Regions from separate parts of the Enterobacter sp. HK169 genome, predicted to be linked through region 2. Evidence: riboswitches for the same ligand, from Rfam matches in the RefSeq annotation. Region 2 holds a riboswitch; each other region holds the start of a gene.
What was found. Region 2 has a riboswitch for thiamine pyrophosphate ahead of thiB (thiamine ABC transporter substrate binding subunit). Riboswitches for the same ligand answer to the same signal wherever they lie in the genome.

Region 1 (5,062 bases), 2.3 Mb from region 2:
GTGGCCCGCAGCTGTTGAGTGCTGCGCCGCATTTTGGGCTTTTGTTTTGTGGATATCACAAGAGCCGTCATTCGCGTTCATCTCAGTACATCCTGAACGTTCTAATTGAGCACGATAATGCGCGTTAATCGCATGAGCCGGTGTTGTCGCTACCGTTAACATCAGTGCAATCCATATTAATTGAGTTTTCATGGCTAAACTTTTGTTCACCTTATAAAACGCACAGATAATAGGAGACGTACATCATGCCGATCCAAATACCGACGCCAATGAGCATCAGATACAGGGTCGCTGAAATAATGATATGTCTGAGCATGTTTTTTCTGTCATCGCTATTCTTGCCGGAGGCAAGCAGGTTATTAACTTAATGGCGTAAGTTAATAATGCTTAAGTTGTATTTCGTTAAAAGCCCATTCCGACGCCAACTGACGCTCCCATATTATTGGCGGTATCATCAGAGAAGCTCACTTTCGCGATCACATGTGAACTAAAGTTAACGGATGCCCCAACGGCAAGGGCGCTTTCACTATTGTATGTGGCTCCGCCAGCAGAGAACATAACATGCTGATTCGTTTGTACCTGCGGTAATCCAGCCATCGCCATGGCACCTGAAATACCGGCATTAGCTTGCTTCTTATTATTATCTACTTCATCGTGCAGTGATTTAAATTGCTGGTTGGTATTGTTATTCATTGCCTGTAACGTCTGTTTCGTTGCCAGCAGATCCTGTGCGGTGGCGGTAACTGCCTGGGTATTATTAGCCACTTTAGTTTGTGTTGCTGCGTCTACCTGCATGTGCGTCACGGTGGTCGTCACGCCATCTTTGCCATCTACGCCGTTAGTGGGTTTAGGGGCATTTTCCAGGCTGTCAAGACGGTTATCTTGCACTTTGTTAACGTTTTCCATATTGATAATTTCTGTGCCGTTCGTCATAACGCCCTGTAAAGCCGCATCGCTTTTTTGATTGGCGGTATCTGCAAGCGCACCAGCAAGCAAGGCTTTTTGGTAAGCGTCATTTGTGGCTTGCTCAATAACCAAAACACCTAATTTAGTGGATTGAAGGTCGCTATCCACCTGCGTTAAGCGATTTTCAGTTGAGAGATCGCGAGCAATGCTATCGACCCTGTTTTGCGTAATTTGGTCTTGATGGTCATTCACAATATCTGTGATTGATGCGTCATCCCAAACGGCAGCAGCAGCGTTGGTAATATTCACGGCGCTACCGGCGACCACCCCAAATACAAAAACAGGAATAACAGATTTATTGAAAATTTTCATTCGAAGGACTCACATCATTAACGTATTAAAAAACAAAATTAAGCAGAACAGTTTTGGCTTTAGTGGCATGTGGATATCTGTATTTCCATATCTCAATACAGGATATTCAATGCCCGGACCTTTTTTAGTAGCGTGAATAAACTATCGATTAAACCCAAATTGATGATTTTGATCTAAATCATAAATGATATGAATAAATGAAAGGGCAGGGTGCGGTATCGAGGAGGTTTATTTAATGTATACATTAACTTATGGATTATGCGATAAATCCAGGGGAGCGTTAAGCTATTGATCAAAGTACAAATGTTTAATAGAGTTAAATAAATTAATACTGTCTTATTCTTTCATGCGAAAGAAGTTTCCCTATCTTATAAAAGCGTAATGAGCACGTAATAAAAAATAAAAATAATAGTCTCAGTAAAAGTACGTAATAAAGTTTTTCAATAACGTATTAACAATTACTGAACCAGAATTAACTAAAGCGTAATAAATGTTGGCAAATAACGGGAAAGAGCGCCTGGAGATTTCCGCGGTGACAACGGCGTGATAAATCGAAACTCCTTGCGCCTGGCCTGGGGCCGCGGTTACACTACATAACGTTAATGAGTTTTATAACTCACTGTTTTAAAAGTGTTTTGACTCGGGGTGCCCTTCTTTGTGAAGGCTGAGAAATACCCGTATTACCTGATCTGGATAATGCCAGCGTAGGGAAGTCAGATGCCTTCCCGGTCATCGCTTCTTCACGCAAGGCAGGAGCGAACCCATGCAGCCTGACCTGCTCGATTTACACGTTTTACACCACTTCCGAACCCGTTCTCCGCTGACCCACTGTATGACTAACGATGTCGTACAGACCTTTACGGCCAACGTTTTGCTGGCGCTTGGCGCCTCACCCGCGATGGTGATTGAAGCCGAAGAGGCTGAACAGTTCGCCGCCATCGCCGATGCGCTGCTGATTAACGTAGGCACGCTGACCTCGCCGCGCGCCCAGTCGATGCGTCGGGCAATAGAAAGCGCGGTGGCGGCAGGCAAGCCCTGGACGCTGGACCCGGTTGCTGCGGGCGCCCTGACGTTCCGCACCCGTTTTTGCCATCAAATCCTTGCCCTGAAACCGGCCGCCATTCGCGGCAATGCCTCCGAGATTCTGGCCCTTGCCGGAATGAGCGCGGGCGGGCGCGGCGTCGATACAACCGATACCGCAGCCAGCGCGGTGCCCGCTGCACAGGCGCTGGCGCGCCAGACCAATGCCGTTGTGGTCGTCACCGGTGAGGTGGATTACATCACTGACGGGCAACGCACCCGCACGGTAACGGGCGGCGATCCGTTGATGACGCGCGTAGTGGGAACGGGATGCGCGCTTTCTGCCGTTGTGGCGGCGAGCTGCTCGCTACCGGGCGACCGGATGGATAACGTCGCTGCCGCCTGCGGATGGATGAAGCGGGCCGGAACGGTGGCCATTGCGCAGTCGCGTGGACCAGGCAGTTTTGCCAGCGCGTTTCTGGATGCGCTTTATACGCTGGAGGAGCAGGCATGAAGCGGATTAACGCCCTGACCATTGCCGGCACCGATCCCAGCGGTGGCGCGGGTATCCAGGCCGATCTCAAAACCTTCTCGGCCCTTGGCGCGTACGGCTGCTCGGTCATTACCGCGCTGGTGGCGCAAAACACGCGCGGCGTGCAGTCGGTCTACCGTATCGAGCCGGATTTTGTTGCCGCGCAGCTGGATTCAGTGTTCAGCGATGTGCGCATCGATACCACCAAGATCGGCATGCTGGCGGAGACGGATATTGTGGAGGCGGTGGCCGAGCGGCTTAAACGCTATCAGGTGCAAAACGTGGTGCTGGATACCGTCATGCTGGCAAAAAGCGGCGACCCGCTGCTCTCCACCTCCGCCGTGGAGACGCTGCGTACAAAGCTACTGCCGCAGGTGGCGCTTATCACGCCCAATCTGCCGGAGGCCGCCGCGCTGTTAGGCACATCGCATGCGCAAACTGAACGCGAGATGAAAGCGCAGGGAAACGCGCTGCTGGCGATGGGCTGCGGGGCGGTTCTGATGAAGGGCGGTCATCTGGATGATGCTGAAAGCCCGGACTGGCTCTTTACCCGCGACGGCGAAGTACGTTTTACCGCTCCGCGCGTGCAGACCAAAAACACCCACGGCACTGGCTGTACGCTCTCCGCCGCGCTGGCGGCGCTGCGCCCGCGGCATGAAGGCTGGGCCGATACGGTGCGCGAAGCGAAAACCTGGCTCTCGGCGGCGCTGGCAAAAGCCGATACTCTGGAAGTGGGTCACGGTATTGGGCCGGTTCATCATTTTCATGCATGGTGGTAACCCAGTATACTGGCAGGAAACACCACGCCTGAGAAAACAGAGATGGAACAAGCGCATACCCGGTTAATCGCTCAACTGAATGAACGGATCGCCGCGCCTGACAACACGCCGCTGTACCTGAAATTTGCCGAAACGGTAAAAAACGCGGTGCGCAGCGGGGTGCTGGAGCACGGGAATATTTTGCCCGGCGAGCGCGATCTGAGCCAGTTAACCGGGGTGTCGCGCATCACCGTGCGAAAGGCGATGCAGGCGCTCGAGGAAGAGGGCGTGGTCACTCGCTCCCGTGGCTATGGCACGCAAATCAACAATATCTTTGAATATTCGCTGAAAGAGGCGCGCGGTTTTTCCCAGCAGGTAGTGCTGCGCGGCCAAAAGCCTAATACGCTGTGGGTCAACAAGCGGGTGGTGAAGTGCCCGGAGGAGGTCGCAAACCACCTGTCGATCCCTCCGGACAGCGAGGTCTTTTTGCTCAAGCGCATTCGCTATGTGGATGACGATGCGGTATCGATTGAAGAGTCCTGGGTGCCGGTCGGGCTCATTCCCGATCCGGATGCGATTGGCATTTCGCTGTACGATTACTTCCGCAGTCAGAATATTTTCCCGCAGCGCACCCGTTCACGGGTTAGCGCCCGCATGCCGGACAGCGAGTTTCAGGCGCACATTAAAATGGACGAAAAAATACCGGTGCTGGTGATCAAGCAGGTCGCGCTTGACCAACAGCACCGGCCGATTGAGTACAGCATCAGCTACTGTCGCAGCGATCTATACGTCTTTGTGTGCGAGGAGTAGCGCCTCGCGAGTCGGGGCGCAGTCCCCGCCGCGGTGGCTGACTACCCAGGACGCCAGCCCGGCAAGCGTGCCGCCCGCGTGGCTGTCGCCAGCGCCAATGGTGTCCACAACCGTCGCCGGGAACGCCGGAACAACGCCCGCATCGTCGCCGTCATACCACGCGGCACCGTCTTTATCATGACGCACAATCAGCGCGGCGCCGAAGCGCTGCTGCCACTCAGCACCCAGGTTGTCAGCCGCTACGCCCAGTCGTTCGGCTGCGATCTCTGCTTCCTGACGATTAAGCGACACGATCGGCCTGCAGGCCATAATCCGCGCCATCAGAGCGTCGGGAATATCCGCGGTGCGGGGGCCGAAATCGATAAAGGCCGTCACGTCCTGTAATCCCTCCAGCCAGCGTGTCAGCAGCTCGCCGCACGGCGAGGCGAGCTGATAGCCGGATAAATAGACCAGGCTGTTCGACGGGATGTTAAGCACATCAAGCCAGCTCTGCTGCCACTGGTTCTCCACGCCGCTAAAGGACATGAAGGTGCGCTCTCCGTCTGGCTCCACCAGCGCCAGGCACCAGCCGTTATCGCCGGTTTCGGCCGCAATGGCGCTGTGCAGATCCTGCTTCGCCATGGCGTTGCGAATAATATCCGCCCAGACGCCGTGACCGACGGGC
Region 2 (5,062 bases):
GCGTGAAGCGCATCGGCAGATGCTGGTAAAGCCAGGTTACATCAGTCAGTTTTAACATCACGCCCCGGAAGTTTTTCGATAACGGTAAATAAGGCAAAGCACAGCAGCAGCAGTAACAGCGCGGTGACCGCGCCGTCCTGACTGCGATAAGAGCCGATCTGCTGATAGAGCCAGTATGGCAGCGTGCGGAAATCTTCATTGCCAAAGAGAGCCACCACGCCAAAATCCCCAATCGACAGCACGCAGGCAAACGCCAGCGCCTGCGCCAGCGGACGTTTTAGCGCGCGCAGTTCCACCACCTTCAGCCGCTGCCAGCCCTGCATGCCCAGCGACTGGCACAGCAAACCGTAGCGGCTGTTGACGTCGCGCATCGGGTTTTCCAGCACTTTGAGCGCGTAAGGAATGGCCATCAGGGCGTTGGTGAAAATCACAATGCCATCGGCCCTTTCCGGCAGGCCGACGGTGCTGTTGAACAGTAAAAAGAAGCCCGTCGCCAGTACGATGCCCGGCATCGCCAGAATCAGCATGCCCGTCAGCTCCAGCGCCTGCCCGGCCTTTTGGGCCTGCCGGGCATAGAGTTCACGGCTGCTCCACAGCAGCATCATGGTCAGCACGACGCACAGTAACCCTGCCGCCAGCGCGATACGTAGCGAGGTCCAGGTCGCCTGCCAGAGGATGGGCTGTTGCAGGACGGACATGAGATTGAGGTTCAGTCCGTCAACGATAACGGCCATCAGCGGCGGCAGCAGAAGCAGGAGCGCCAGCGCGATCAGGATAAAATCGGTAACGCGGCTGTGCAGGCTGTCCTGCGGGTCGCGCCAGCCGGTTATTTGATTACTGCCAGCAGGAATGGCTTTACTCAGCCGCTGGCTCAACAGCACCAGCACAAGGCAGCACGCCATCTGCACCATCGCCAGCAGCGCGGCGCGACCGGGATCGTAGTCGTAACTCAGCGCCTGGTAAATCGCCAGCTCAATGGTGGTGGCCTGCGGCCCGCCGCCGAGCGACAGCACGGTGGCAAAGCTGGCAAAGCAGAGCATAAAGATTAACGCCGCGACGGGCGGGATCTGGCGGCGCAGCCACGGCCATTCGACAAAGCGGAAGAATGAAACGCCGCGCATGCCGAGCTGGGCGGCAATCTGACGCTGTTCGCCGGGAATGTTTTCCAGCGCCTGCAAGAAGAGGCGCGTTGCCATCGGCATATTGAAAAACACGTGCGCGAGCAGAATGCCCTGCAATCCGTAAGGAGAGAATGACCATTCCAGACCAAGCTGGCCGAACAGCGAAGCCAGCCAGCCCTGGCGACCGTAAACGCTGAGGATGCCAAATACCGCCACCAGCACGGGCAGGATCAGCGTCATGGCGCACAGGCGCAGCAGTGCCAGCCTGCCGGGGAAACGCCGGCGATACAGGGCGCGCGCAAGAAAAATAGCCGGGAGCACCGACAGCAGGGCTGAGAGAGACGCCTGCCAGAAGGAGAAACGGATAACGTGCCAGAGGTAGCTGTCGTGCCAGAGGGCGAGCAGGTCGCTCTCTGGCGCGTTGAACCACAGTGCAAGAAAAGCCCCCAGGCTGACCGCCACCATCACTGTGGCGGCGAGCAGCCCGGGAAGTAACCAGCCGGGAATCAACGGCTGACGGCGCGTTGCCATTCACTTACCCATGCTGCACGCTGCGCGGCGACCTGCTGCGGCGTAAACTCCAGCGAGGTTTTTGGTTTGGTCAGCTGCTCGAAACCTGCGGGCAGCGCAACGTTCGTGACCGGATACATCCAGTTGCCTGCGGGAATCGCATTCTGGAACGCCGGTGAAACCATAAACTTCAGGAACTTCTCGGCCAGCTCCGGCTGTTTGCTGGCGGCGGTACGCGCGGCGACTTCCACCTGCAGATAATGCCCTTCAGCAAAATCAGCGGCAGCATAGTTATCTTTCTTCTCGGCGATAATGTGGTAGGCCGGAGAGGTGGTGTAGCTCAGCACCAGGTCGCTTTCGCCTTTCAGGAACAGGCCATAGGCTTCGCTCCAGCCCTTGGTCACGGTGACGGTTTTGGCGGCCAGTTTCTGCCACGCTTCCGGCGCTTTATCCCCGTAAACCTTTTGCATCCAAAGCAGCAGGCCCAGGCCTGGCGTACTGGTGCGCGGATCTTCATAAATCACGCGCCATTTCTGGTCACTCTCAACCAGTTCTTTCAGGCTCTTCGGCGGGTTTTTCAGCTTATTTTTGTCGTAAACAAAAGCAAAGTAGCCATAGTCGAACGGCACAAAGGTGTCGTTTTTCCAGCCGCCCGGCACGTTAACGGCATCTGCCGCGACGCCGCTTTTGGCAAACAGTTTGGTTTGCGAGGCGGCCTCCAGCAGGTTGTTATCCAGCCCGAGCACTACGTCGGCCTTGCTGTTTTTCCCTTCCATGCGCAGACGGTTGAGCAGCGATACGCCATCTTCCAGCGCCACGAACTTCAGCTCGCAGTTACAGTCAGCTTCGAAGGCTTTTTTAACCACCGGGCCAGGGCCCCAGTCGGCAGAGAAGGAGTCATAGGTGTAGACCGTCAGGACGGGCTTCGCAAAAGCAGGCAGCGCAAACAGCGCCAGCAGGGGGAGAACTTTTTTTAACACTTTGCACCTCAAGGTTGAGTGGCAAAGGATTTTGAGAGACAGCCTCAAATCCCTTCGCCGGCGTTATCCGGATCAGGTTCGACGGGTATTATCTCAGCGCACATCTGTGATGCAGCACCCCGTTGAGAACGGCGCTATTGTAATGATTTGGTGAATATTACGAAAGCGTTATGGCTCCGGCGGCGCAAACCAGGCGGATTTAAAATCAAACCAGCCCAGGGTGTTCATCCGCAGGCCGCGCATGCTGCGCTGGCCCTGGATCATCAGCCAGTGGTGGATCAAGGGTACGATCGCCTGCTCGGCCAGAAGCTGCTGGCACCACGCTGCAAGATTCATTTCGCCCGCGCGCCACAGGGCGGCATCCTGCTGCCAGTCACGGTCGATGCAGTGCTGGATCAGCGGGACTTCATACAGATGCGAGAAAAGCGAAAAATCGAGCGGCAGGGTAAAGTTGGCGCTGTTGAGCCAGATATCACTGGCGATCTCCCCCTGATGCCATTCGTCATAGTCCACTTCCCTGACCTCTAACGTGACCCCCTCGGCTGCCAGCAGCCGGGTCATGATTCTGGCGATAAAACGATGCTCCACGTGTTCGCGGTAGTAGGTCAGGGTGATGGACTCCAGCCCTGCGGGTTTGTCGCAGTGCACCGGGCGGGCGTGGTGCCAGCGCGGAAGCAGGCCGTACGCCGGGAACCAGTATGTCTGGTACTGCTCTTCCGCATGGTAAATCAGATTGGAAGGGGACAAAACGTGGCTAACCCACTTGCGGACGGCCTGGTTTGCCCCACGGTGGGTGCGGCGGTCAAACAGGAGATAGTAACACCCTTCCTCGAGGCGACTCTCCACGGCTTTTTCTCCCGTGGTGGGGCCTTCCAGCGTCAGCCCGCAGCTCAGGTCTTCATTGAGATCCGGCAATACCCAGACGTTCACTTCGTCGATGAGCGCCCGATAGCCAAAGTAGTCGTCGAACGCGCGGATTTTCAGCTGATTGCTGTTATTGCGGGACACGGAGTAAGGCCCGGTGCCAATCGGCAGGCTGGCAAAATTGTTCATTGATTCCCACTCGCCGGGCAAAATCATCGACGGCACGTAGCCCAGCAGCCAGGGAAGCCACTTATCCTGTTGCGACAGCTCAATATCCAGCGTCCAGGCCGTGGGCGAGTGGATGCGGGAGATATGCGAGTAGAGCGGTAGCCTGCGGGCACGTTCCAGGGAGGCGATGACGTCGTGCATTTCCAGCTCGCGGCCGTGGTGAAAGTGGATGCCGGGGCGTAAAAAGAAGCGCCAGTGGCGCGGGGAAAGTTGCTGCCAGTGATGCGCGATATCCGCCTCCAGTTCCCCGTTTTCCTCATTTATCCGCGTCAGGCCGCTGAAGATTTGCCGGGCCATATGCGTTTCTGAGCGGCGTAAGGCCGTGCCGGGCAACAGATTTTTCATCGGACGGTAGTAGAGCACCCGCAGAATGTGGCGGCCCTGACGAAAGCTGCGCCCGAGATGGGAAACCAGCATCTGGCGCACGGCGGCTTTGTCGCCAACCAGCTGTACCAGCTGATCGATGCGGTCCTGCTCGAGCAGATCTTCCGCGCGCTGCTGCTGCAGCGCCAGCCCGGTATAGAGGAAGGTCAGCCGCGAACGTTTGCCGCGTCCCGCCTCCGCTTCCCAGCTTAACCAGCCCTGCTGCTGCATGGTGTTGAGCAGCGTGCGCATATGGCGGCGGGAGCAGCTAAGCAGGTCAGCCAGCTCGTTGAGCGTAGTCTCCTGAGATTGCCCCTCGCAGCACTGCCAGAGGCGGATAAACTGTTGTTGCAGACGACCGGAAGGCATAAAAGGGGAACTCCTGACAAAAAACCAGCAATTTATTTATCCCTATATTAGGCCAATAATTCTCCCCGATGAAGCGAGGAGGTAAATTATGAAGAGGTCTACCGCACGTCAGTTCTATCAGCAGTACTTTTCAGCGACAAAAGGATCGTCCTGGCTGGCCCGCCGGTGTGCAGAGCAACGGCTGAAAACGTTAGAAGAATTGATGCAGTGGGACGTTACCACACCGACCTCTTCCCGCTAACTCGCCTCGATCATGTGTGACTGAGTATTGGTGCTTATCACCCGCCAGCAAAATGTTTTTGCTGGCTTTTTTCGTTTACTATTCACCCAATTTCGATTCGCTTTCACAAGGACTTGCGCATGCTCTGGTTGATGACGATGGGGCGACGCCTGAACGGCGTGTATGCCGCTTTTATGCTGGTGGCCTTTATGATGGGCGTGGCGGGGGCGCTGCAGGCGCCGACGCTGAGCCTGTTTCTCAGCCGCGAGGTGGGGGCGCAGCCGTTTTGGGTCGGCCTGTTTTACACCGTTAACGCCATTGCCGGGATCCTGGTCAGCCTCGCGCTGGCGAAACGATCGGACAGCCAGGGCGATCGCCGCAGGCTGATCCTCTTTTGCTGCGCCATG
Region 3 (5,062 bases), 510 kb from region 2:
CGGCTGGCGCGGTGTAACGCCAGATGACGCCAGCCGCTGGAGCGGGCATCAAACAGCCGCAGCGAATTGCGTTCCGTCTCCATGCCGCTGAGCAGCTTGATGGCCTCCAGCGCCTGCATTGTGCCCATTACGCCGACCACCGGACCCAGAATGCCCGCCGTACGGCAGTTGCGCGCCGGCTCGGCATCGTCCGGCCACAGGCAGCGATAGCAGCCCTGCGACCACGGCGGGGTCAGGACCATCATCTGCCCGCCGAAACCCACCGCGCTGGCGGTGATAAGCGGCGTATTATTTGCCACGCAGGCGGCGTTAATCGCCTGGCGCGTCGCCATGTTGTCCGTGCAGTCCAGCACCACGTCGGCAAGGGCGACCTCACGGCGCAGGTTTTCACCGCTGAGCCGATCCTGCAGGGCAATCAGCGCGATATCCGGGTTGAGCTGGTTCAGGCGCTGCCGGGTAATTTGCGCTTTTGGCTGGTTGATATCCTCGGTGGAGAAGAGGATTTGTCGCTGCAGGTTGCTGAGGTGAACCTCGTCGTCGTCGGCCAGCACCAGCGTACCGATACCTGCGCCTGCCAGATAAAGCGCGGCGGGCGCGCCTAACCCGCCCAGACCGACAATCAGCACCCGGCTGGCGAGCAGCTTTTGCTGTCCGTCGATGGCGATATCTTCCAGCAGGATCTGACGGCTATAGCGCATAAAATCACGATCGTTCATCACCCGCTCCTGCCAGCTGTAACAGCTGTTCGGTGGCGAGACGCCAGTCTGCGGCCTGGGTAATGGCGCTGACGACGGCGATACTGCCGACGCCGGTCTCCAGCACCGCCGGGGCGCGTTCAAGGCTGATTCCGCCGATGGCGACGGTGGGGTAATCGGCAAGGCGTTTAACGTGACTCGCCAGCTGCGTCAGCCCCTGCGGTGCGGAGGGCATCTGCTTGGTTTGCGTCGGGAAGACGTGACCCAGCGCGATGTAAGAGGGACGGGCCGCCAGCGCCACGTCGATCTCCATGTCATCGTGCGTTGAAACGCCAAGACGCAACCCGGCTTCGCGGATAGCGCTCAGATCCGTTGTTTCCAGGTCCTCCTGACCCAGGTGCACGCCGTACGCCTGGTGCTTAACGGCCAGCCGCCAGTAATCGTTGATAAACAGACGGGCGTTATGCCGACGGCCAAGCGCGATGGCGGCAACCACATCGGCTTCCACCTCGTCGTCGCGTTTATCCTTGATGCGCAGCTGGATCGTTCGAACGCCTGTCTCCAGCAGGCGCTCTATCCACTCCACGCTGTCCACCACCGGATAGAGCCCTAAACGGTAGGGAACGGGCGGGAAATCGGGCTTATACATTACGCCTCCTCTTTTTTGAGGTAGATTTCGCCGCCTTTGGCGCGGAAGGTTTCAGACATGTCCGCCATGCCCACTTCAATGGTCTGCGCGGCGGCGTAGTCGCGCACCTCCTGGCTGATTTTCATCGAGCAGAATTTTGGCCCGCACATAGAGCAGAAGTGCGCGACTTTGCCCGATTCCTGCGGCAGGGTCTCGTCGTGATAGGCGCGGGCGGTGAACGGGTCCAGCGCCAGGTTGAACTGGTCTTCCCAGCGGAATTCAAAGCGTGCCTTCGACATGGCGTTATCGCGGATTTGCGCGCCCGGATGGCCTTTGGCCAGATCCGCGGCGTGGGCGGCAATTTTGTAGGTGATCAGCCCCTGCTTCACATCCTCTTTGTTTGGCAGGCCGAGGTGCTCTTTTGGCGTGACGTAGCAGAGCATAGCGCAGCCGAACCAGCCGATCATCGCCGCCCCAATGCCCGACGTGAAGTGGTCATAGCCCGGCGCAATATCGGTGGTCAACGGCCCCAGGGTGTAGAACGGAGCTTCGTGGCAGTGCTCCAGCTCCTCGGTCATGTTGCGGCGGATCATCTGCATCGGCACGTGGCCCGGGCCTTCAATCATCACCTGCACGTCATACTCCCAGGCGATTTTGGTCAGTTCGCCCAGCGTGTGCAGCTCGGCAAACTGCGCTTCGTCGTTCGCGTCGCGAATAGAGCCCGGACGCAGGCCGTCGCCCAGCGACAGAGAGACATCGTACGCGGCGCAGATTTCGCAAATTTCGCGGAAGTGTTCGTAGAGGAAGTTTTCCTGATGATGGGACAGGCACCACTTCGCCATGATGGAACCGCCGCGCGAGACGATGCCGGTCAGGCGCTTCGCCGTCATCGGCACGTAGCGCAGCAGCACGCCCGCGTGAATGGTGAAATAGTCCACGCCCTGTTCGGCCTGCTCCAGCAGCGTGTCGCGGAACGCTTCCCAGGTGAGGTCTTCGGCAATGCCGTTGACCTTTTCCAGCGCCTGATAAATCGGGACGGTGCCAATCGGTACCGGGCTGTTACGCAGGATCCATTCGCGGGTTTCGTGAATATAGCGTCCAGTGGAGAGGTCCATTACCGTGTCCGCGCCCCAGCGCGTGGACCAGACCAGCTTCTCCACCTCTTCTTCGATGGAGGAGGTGACGGCCGAGTTACCGATGTTCGCGTTGACCTTCACCAGGAAGTTGCGGCCGATAATCATCGGCTCGGATTCCGGGTGGTTGATGTTGGCGGGGATAATCGCGCGGCCTGCGGCCACTTCGTCACGCACAAACTCCGGCGTGATGTTCTCCGGCAGGCGAGCGCCAAAGCCTTCACCCGGATGCTGATAGCGCAGCACTTCGCTACGGATGCGCTCGCGACCCATGTTTTCGCGGATGGCGATGAACTCCATCTCCGGCGTGACGATGCCCCGGCGCGCGTAGTGCAGCTGGGTCACGCATTTGCCCGCCTTAGCGCGTTTTGGCGTCAGCAGGCCGGTAAAGCGCAGCTCGTCCAGACCGTCGTCGGCCAGGCGCTCTTTGGTGTAGGCAGAGCTGAGTACGCTCAGCTCTTCACAGTCGTTGCGCGCATCAATCCACGGCTGGCGCAGCTTTGCCAGACCCTGCTGGACGTTGATGGCAACATCAGGATCGCCGTACGGACCGGAGGTGTCATACACCGGCACGGCTTCGTTGTCTTCATACTGGGGGTTATCTTTGCTGCCGCCGATAAGCGTCGGGCTGAGCTGGATTTCGCGCATTGGGACGCGGATATCGGCCTGCGAGCCGGAAATGTAGATGCGTTTCGAGTTCGGGAAAGCGGTGCCTTCCAGCGTGTCGATGAAGTGTTGGGCCTGTGCGCGCTGTTCGCGGCGGGTCAGTTTTGCAGTAGACATAGCTCATTCCAAAAGTGAAGGACATGGCTTGTCAGACGACGGATGAAGCAAGAGAGGATCGCCCTCAGGCGATACAACAGCAATGTGACTCTTGTTCCCTTCGCAGGTATTAGCCTGATCAGGTTCCGCGGATCCCGAATTAACGGTCTCAGCCCGCGCGTTCAGGCGCTGGGCACTCCGACAAGAAAAATCCCCCTCGTGAGAGGGGCGAATGGTTGTAAATTACTCGTTAACGATGAAGAACTCAAGCAGGGCGCGCGACGTTCTCTTCGTTACTGATGTTCAAATCATTGTCCAGCACGAGGGCGATCAGCTTATCTTCCAGCGTGAATCGCTCTTCCAGCGCTTCGCCGAGGTCGGATAGCGCCTGCTGAAACTCAAGATAGTTATCGTGATCGATAGCGTTCTCGAGCGCGGAATCATAGTAATCCATGATCTGCTGGGTGTTGGCTTCCAGAAGGGGATAGAGCTTGCTGGCCGCTAAATAGGGTGTTGTACCTTCCATTTCGCGGATAATGCGTTCATAAATATTGAAATGGCCGTCGGACAGATAGTCGACCAGGCCCTGACAAAAATCATCCAGCGCTTTTTCATTCAGTCGCATAAACGATTCTTTGCCAGGCTTAATACCGACCAGATTGTAATAAGCCACGAGTAGATGCTTGCGTACATGTAGCCAGCGATCCACCAGTTTGTTATTTCCTCTAACGCGCTCAGTCAGGCTTTCCAGCTGGTTTAACATGGTCGACTCCGCAAAATGTAGGATTGAATCTGCTTATCCAGAATGTAACCACAATGCTAACAACATGTCAGTGAAGCGAAGGTAGTGCAATAGATATGGATCGTATTATTGAAAAATCAGATCTTGGTTGGTGGATCGTCAGTCACGAACAAAAATTATGGCTTCCTGCCGGGGAAATCCCCTATGGCGCAGCTGAGGCGTTCGATCTCGTTGGCCAGCCAGCGCTACAGATCGGCGAGTGGCAGGGTGAGCCCGTGTGGTTGATCCAACAGTCCCGCCGCCAGGATATGGGATCGGTGCGCCAGGTGCTGGATCTGGACGTGGGGCTGTTCCAGCTGGCGGGGCGCGGCGTGCAGCTGGCCGAGTTTTACCGCTCGCATAAATACTGCGGCTACTGCGGTCATACCATGCGCCCGAGCAAAACCGAGTGGGCGATGCTCTGCAGCCACTGCCGCGAACGCTACTATCCGCAGATAGCGCCGTGCATTATCGTCGCTATCCGCCGGGAGGATTCCATCCTGCTGGCGCAGCATACCCGCCATCGCAACGGCATTCACACCGTGCTGGCCGGCTTCGTCGAGGTGGGCGAAACGCTGGAGCAGGCGGTAGCGCGCGAGGTGATGGAGGAGAGCGGGATCAAAGTGAAGAACCTGCGCTACGTTACCTCGCAGCCGTGGCCGTTCCCGCAGTCGCTGATGACGGCATTTATGGCCGAATATGATAGCGGCGAGATCGTTATCGATCAGAAAGAGCTGCTGGAAGCAAACTGGTATCGCTACGACGATCTACCGCTGTTACCTCCGCCGGGCACCGTGGCGCGTCGGCTGATAGAAGATACCGTGGCGATGTGTCGGGCCGAGTATGAGTAGTGTTACACTGAGGCCATGACGCTTAAGGAACTGCAAAAATGACCGAACTGAAGAACGATCGTTATCTGCGTGCGCTGCTGCGCCAGCCCGTTGATGTCACCCCGGTGTGGATGATGCGCCAGGCGGGACGCTATCTCCCGGAGTACAAAGCCACGCGCGCGCAGGCGGGCGATTTTATGTCGCTGTGCAAAAACGCCGAGCTGGCCTGCGAA

Region 1: linked by a shared signal. The riboswitch ahead of thiM (hydroxyethylthiazole kinase) and the one ahead of thiB (thiamine ABC transporter substrate binding subunit) in region 2 are both predicted to bind thiamine pyrophosphate.
Region 3: linked by a shared signal. The riboswitch ahead of thiC (phosphomethylpyrimidine synthase ThiC) and the one ahead of thiB (thiamine ABC transporter substrate binding subunit) in region 2 are both predicted to bind thiamine pyrophosphate.

What each region holds. Positions count from the first base shown of each region.
Region 1 is NZ_CP017087.1:1,405,277-1,410,338, reverse strand. Features, by position in the region: gene EnteroDNA1_RS06750 (hypothetical protein) at 1-192, opposite strand, end outside; gene EnteroDNA1_RS22545 (YadA C-terminal domain-containing protein) at 403-1,278, opposite strand; TPP riboswitch at 1,910-2,006, shown strand; gene thiM (hydroxyethylthiazole kinase) at 2,042-2,812, shown strand; gene thiD (bifunctional hydroxymethylpyrimidine kinase/phosphomethylpyrimidine kinase) at 2,809-3,609, shown strand; gene EnteroDNA1_RS06730 (GntR family transcriptional regulator) at 3,652-4,398, shown strand; gene EnteroDNA1_RS06725 (PfkB family carbohydrate kinase) at 4,372-5,062, opposite strand, start outside.
Region 2 is NZ_CP017087.1:3,684,287-3,689,348, forward strand. Features, by position in the region: gene thiQ (thiamine ABC transporter ATP-binding protein ThiQ) at 1-58, opposite strand, end outside; gene thiP (thiamine/thiamine pyrophosphate ABC transporter permease ThiP) at 42-1,652, opposite strand; gene thiB (thiamine ABC transporter substrate binding subunit) at 1,628-2,611, opposite strand; TPP riboswitch at 2,643-2,743, opposite strand; gene sgrR (HTH-type transcriptional regulator SgrR) at 2,780-4,435, opposite strand; gene sgrT (glucose uptake inhibitor SgrT) at 4,524-4,676, shown strand; gene EnteroDNA1_RS17520 (sugar efflux transporter) at 4,796-5,062, shown strand, end outside.
Region 3 is NZ_CP017087.1:3,178,385-3,183,446, forward strand. Features, by position in the region: gene EnteroDNA1_RS15065 (HesA/MoeB/ThiF family protein) at 1-716, opposite strand, end outside; gene thiE (thiamine phosphate synthase) at 703-1,344, opposite strand; gene thiC (phosphomethylpyrimidine synthase ThiC) at 1,344-3,239, opposite strand; TPP riboswitch at 3,318-3,429, opposite strand; gene EnteroDNA1_RS15080 (Rsd/AlgQ family anti-sigma factor) at 3,484-3,981, opposite strand; gene nudC (NAD(+) diphosphatase) at 4,077-4,850, shown strand; gene hemE (uroporphyrinogen decarboxylase) at 4,889-5,062, shown strand, end outside.